2 regions of the Clavibacter sp. CT19 genome follow, and region 2 is predicted to be linked to the other one. Evidence: predicted binding sites of a transcription regulator. Region 2 holds the regulator's gene; the other holds the start of a gene.
What was found. Region 2 encodes HrcA, which represses chaperone genes, less so after heat shock. Its sites were predicted from a motif close to TTNGCACTCGNNNNNNNCGAGTGCNAA; they were not measured.
Positions count from the first base shown of each region.

Region 1: groL (chaperonin GroEL) is a predicted target of HrcA. The motif match lies at 1,430-1,456, and genes of this name have one in related genera.

Region 1 is NZ_JAQHYR010000002.1:323,543-325,997, reverse strand. Features, by position in the region: gene PED38_RS03755 (DUF3263 domain-containing protein) at 1-262, shown strand, start outside; gene PED38_RS03750 (LytR C-terminal domain-containing protein) at 295-870, shown strand; gene PED38_RS03745 (cold-shock protein) at 1,082-1,300, shown strand; gene groL (chaperonin GroEL) at 1,501-2,455, shown strand, end outside.
Region 2 is NZ_JAQHYR010000010.1:76,253-78,707, forward strand. Features, by position in the region: gene dnaJ (molecular chaperone DnaJ) at 1-763, opposite strand, end outside; gene hrcA (heat-inducible transcriptional repressor HrcA) at 824-1,846, opposite strand; gene PED38_RS12930 (DUF4870 domain-containing protein) at 2,033-2,428, shown strand; gene PED38_RS12935 (VOC family protein) at 2,439-2,455, shown strand, end outside.

The DNA.
Region 1 (2,455 bases), on a different contig from region 2:
CGAGCGCTCGCGCGCCGTCCTCGACTTCGAACGCGACTGGACCCGGCACGCCGGGGCCAAGGAGGAGGCCATCCGCCAGGCCTTCGGCCTGTCGGCCACCCGCTACTACCAGCTGCTGGGCGCCCTCATCGAGACGCGTCCGGCGCTCGCCTACGACCCGCTCCTCGTCGGCCGGCTCCTCCGACTGCGTGAGACGCGCGCCGCGGCCCGCGCCGCGCGAGCGCTCCCCGCCGGTCTCCCGCACCGCCCGAACGCGCGCTGACCCGCGCCCTACCGAGGAGACTCGAGACCGCCATGCCCTCCCACGCTCCCGACCGGTTCGACGACGTACCCGGCGACCTCAGCCGCGTCGGCGCGCACCGCGCCCCGCGCCCTCGCCATCACCGGTTCCGGGCGTTCGCCTGGGCGGCGCTCGCCACGGGCCTCCTCGTCGGGCTCGGGGTGGTCGGGCTGTTCGTGATCGACGACCGGGTGTCCTTCACGGACATCATCCCGAACGACAGCGCCTCCGAGGAGGCGGCGGCTCCCACCGAGACGCCGACCGTGGCGCCCACCACGGTCCCAGGGATGGTCGTGACCGTGCTCAACGGCACCCGCACGTCGGGCCTCTCGGCCAAGGCCGCCACAGCGCTCCAGACGGCCGGCTGGAAGATCGGCTCCCGGGTGAACGCGAGCTCGTCCGACATCACGACGACCACCGTCTACTACTACGACGCAGCGGACGAGGGCGCGGCCCGCGGCCTCGTGGCGCAGCTCGGGGTGGGCGACGTGCAGCAGTCCGAGCAGTTCCGCCCCGCGCAGGGCACGGCGGCCGCCCAGGCGGCGCGCCTCACGGCTGTCCTCGGCGCGGACTACGCGGCCCGCGGCTAGACGACGGCGGGCCCCGTCGGGCCCGTGGGGAAACCGGGCACCGGATGCGCCAGCCTGGCTATCGTGCTGCCTGGTCGCATGCCCCTCGCGTCCCGGCTCTGCACGCCGCCGTCCCGAGGGCGTGTCGCGGGGCCGATGCAGGGCTCCGCGATCGACCCGGGGGTGGCGGTACCGCGCCCCCGCCATCGCGCAGTCGCACTGGGAGAAGCACATGGCCAACGGAACCGTGAAGTGGTTCAACGGGGAGAAGGGGTTCGGATTCATCACCGTGGACCCGGTAGAGGGCGGCGCCGCCCAGCAGGACGTCTTCGTCCACTACTCGGCCATAGAGATGTCGGGATACAAGGTCCTCGAGGAGGGGCAGCGGGTCGTCTTCGAGATCGGCCAGGGGTCCAAGGGCCTGCAGGCCGAGAAGGTCACGCTGGGCTGACTCCGCGCTCCCACGACGCCGCCGTCCCCGGGACGGCGGCGTCGCGCATGTCCGCCACGTGTCCTCCCCCAGGCCGCCGCCTGTGAGCGGCTCGCTTGCACTCCCGTAGGGCGAGTGCCAGAATCGTCCCTGGCACTCCCTCACGGGGAGTGCTAGACGACTGCCTTTTTCCTGACGTCCGGGAGGGACGAGAGATACACATGGCTAAGATCATCGCTTTTGACGAAGAAGCCCGCCGCGGCCTCGAGCGCGGCCTCAACATCCTGGCCGACGCGGTCCGCGTGACCCTCGGCCCGCGTGGCCGCAACGTCGTCCTCGAGAAGAAGTGGGGCGCCCCCACCATCACGAACGACGGCGTCTCCATCGCCAAGGAGATCGAGCTCGACGACCCGTTCGAGAAGATCGGCGCTGAGCTCGTCAAGGAGGTCGCCAAGAAGACCGACGACGTCGCCGGTGACGGCACCACCACCGCGACCGTCCTCGCGCAGGCCCTGGTCCGCGAGGGCCTCCGCAACGTCGCCGCGGGTGCCGACCCCATCAGCCTCAAGCGCGGCATCGAGAAGGCCGTCGCCGCCGTCACGGAGGAGCTCAAGGCCGCCGCGAAGGAGATCGAGACCAAGGAGGAGATCGCCGCCACCGCGTCCATCTCCGCCGGCGACTCCACCATCGGCGCGATCATCGCCGAGGCGATCGACAAGGTCGGCAAGGAGGGCGTCGTCACCGTCGAGGAGTCGAACACCTTCGGCACCGAGCTCGAGCTCACCGAGGGCATGCGCTTCGACAAGGGCTACCTGTCGCAGTACTTCGTCACCGACCCCGAGCGCCAGGAGGCCGTGTTCGAGGACGCGTACATCCTGATCGTCAACTCGAAGATCTCGAACATCAAGGACCTGCTGCCGATCGTCGACAAGGTCATCCAGTCCGGCAAGCAGCTCCTCATCATCGCGGAGGACGTGGACGGCGAGGCCCTGGCCACGCTCGTCGTGAACAAGATCCGCGGCATCTTCAAGTCGGTCGCCGTCAAGGCCCCCGGCTTCGGCGACCGTCGCAAGGCGCAGCTGCAGGACATCGCGATCCTCACCGGCGGCCAGGTCATCGCCGAGGAGGTCGGCCTCAAGCTCGAGAACGTCACCCTCGACCTGCTCGGCACGGCCC
Region 2 (2,455 bases):
GGCTGAAGACGTCGTGGTGCGCGACCTTGATCTCCAGGTAGAGGTCGCCGTTCGGTCCGCCCGCGGGGCCGACCTCGCCGGAGCCCGGCATCTGGAGGCGGAGGCCCGTGTCGACGCCGGCCGGGATGTCGACCGGCACAGTGCGGCGCGCGCGGACGCGGCCCTGGCCGGCGCACGTGGGGCAGGGGTGCGGGATGACGGTGCCGTAGCCGCGGCAGGTGCCGCAGGGGCTCGACGTCATGACGTTGCCGAGGAGCGAGCGCACCTGGCGCTGGATGCTGCCGGAGCCGCGGCAGATGTCGCACGTGACGGCGCTCGTGCCGGGCTGCGCGCAGGATCCGTGGCACGTGTCGCACACGACGGCCGTGTCGATCTCGAGGTCGCGGTGCACGCCGAAGATGACCTCCTCGAGCTCGACCTCGACGCGGAGGAGCGCGTCCTGGCCGCGCTCCTGGCGCGAGCGCGGACCGCGCCCCCCTCCGCCCTGCTGGCCGCCGAAGAACGTCTCGAAGATGTCGCCGAACCCGCCGAAGCCCTGGCCGCCGCCGCCGAACCCGGCCTGCGGGCCGAGGTCGTACTGCTGGCGCTGCTGCGGGTCGGACAGCACGTCGTACGCGTGCGTCACGAGCTTGAACCGCTCGGCGGCGTCGGGGGCGTCGTTGACGTCCGGGTGCAGCTGGCGCGCCTGCTTGCGGTACGCCTTCTTGATCTCCTCGGACGTCGCCTCGCGGCTCACGCCCAGTACTTCGTAGTGGTCAGCCACGTCGGGCCCTTCGGTGGTGATGGTCGTGGGGAACAGGGGCGGTGCGCCGGCGTGCGGGCGTCACCGCTCCTCGAGCAGGCGCGAGAGGTAGCGCGCGACCGCGCGCACCGACGCCATGTTGGTGGAGTAGTCCATGCGGGTCGGGCCCAGCACGCCGAGGCGCGCGAGCACGCCTCCCGACGAGCTGTAGCCGCTGGTGAGCACGCTCGTCTCGCCGAGCCCGAACGGGGCGTTCTCCCGCCCGATGCTCACGGAGACGCCGTGCTGGTCGGCTTCCATCTCGCCGAGCAGGCGCAGGAGCACCACCTGCTCCTCGATCGCCTCGAGGACGGGCGAGATGCTGCCCGGGAAGTCGCGCTCGGTGCGGGCGAGGTTCGCGGATCCGGCGAGCAGCAGGCGCTCCTGCCGGTTCGCGAGCACCTGCTCGACGAGCGTGCCCGCGAGAGCCGCGGCGGCGGCCCGCTGGGCGGGCTCCACCTCGTCGGCCAGGGTCTCGAGGCGTGCGGCCGCCTCGGCGAGGCCGAGACCGCCGACGGCCGCGTTCACCCGCGTGCGCATGGCCGCGAGGAACTCCTGGTCGGGATCGCCCTGGAGCTCGACGACGCGCTGCTCGACGCGGCCCGTGTCGGTGATGAGCACGGTGAGCACGCGCGTGGCCGACAGCGCGACCAGCTCGACGTGCTTCACGTGGCTCGTCGCGAGCGACGGGTACTGCACGAGCGCGACCTGGTTGGTGAGCTGCGCGAGGAGCCGCACGGTGCGCGCGAGCACGTCGTCGAGGTCGACCGACTGGCCGAGGAACACGTGGATGGCCTGGCGCTGCGCCGGGGTGAGCGGGCGCACGTCCGCGAGCTGGTCGACGAAGAGCCGGTAGCCCTTGTCCGTCGGCACGCGTCCCGAGGAGGTGTGCGGCGCCGCGATGAGCTCCTCCTCCTCGAGCAGGGCCATGTCGTTGCGGATGGTGGCGGCCGAGACGCCGAAGGCGTGGCGCTCCACGATGGACTTGGAGCCCACGGGCTCACGGGAGGACACGTAGTCCTGCACGATCACCCGGAGGACGTCGAGTCCGCGTTCCGAGACCATGGCGGCTCCCTCCTGGCACTCGTCGGTTCTGACTGCCAATCGTACCGCGTGGATCCGACGGCCCGGCATTGCCGGTCGCGCGTCGGCGGAGGTAGCGTGGTGGGGCCGGGCGAGGCCGGGCACCACCCACACGATCCCGCGCGATCCACCGGCCGTCGGCCCGTGCCGTGCACCGAGAGGCCCGCGATGTCCGCACCCGATCCCCACCCCTACGGCGCCCCCGCCCCCCTCACCCCGGGCGAGGACCGGCTGTGGGCGTCGCTGACGCACTTCCTCGCGATCCTCATCGTGCCGTCGTTCATCGTCTGGCTCGTGTTCCGGGAACGCGGTCGCTTCACGGACCAGGAGGGCAAGGAGGCGACGAACTGGACGATCAACGTCGCCGGCGTGCTCGTCATCCTCAACGTGCTCCAGGCCGTCTTCGTGGTCATCCCGTTCCTCGGGATCCTCATCTCCGTGCTGCTCGGCCTCGTGATCTTCGCGGTCGTCGTGGTCAACATCGTGTTCGCGATCATCGGCGGCGCGCGCGTGCAGGGCGGTCGGCCCTACCGCTACCCGCTCAACATCCGGTGGATCAAGTAGTCGGGGACCGATGAGCGCCAGGATCCG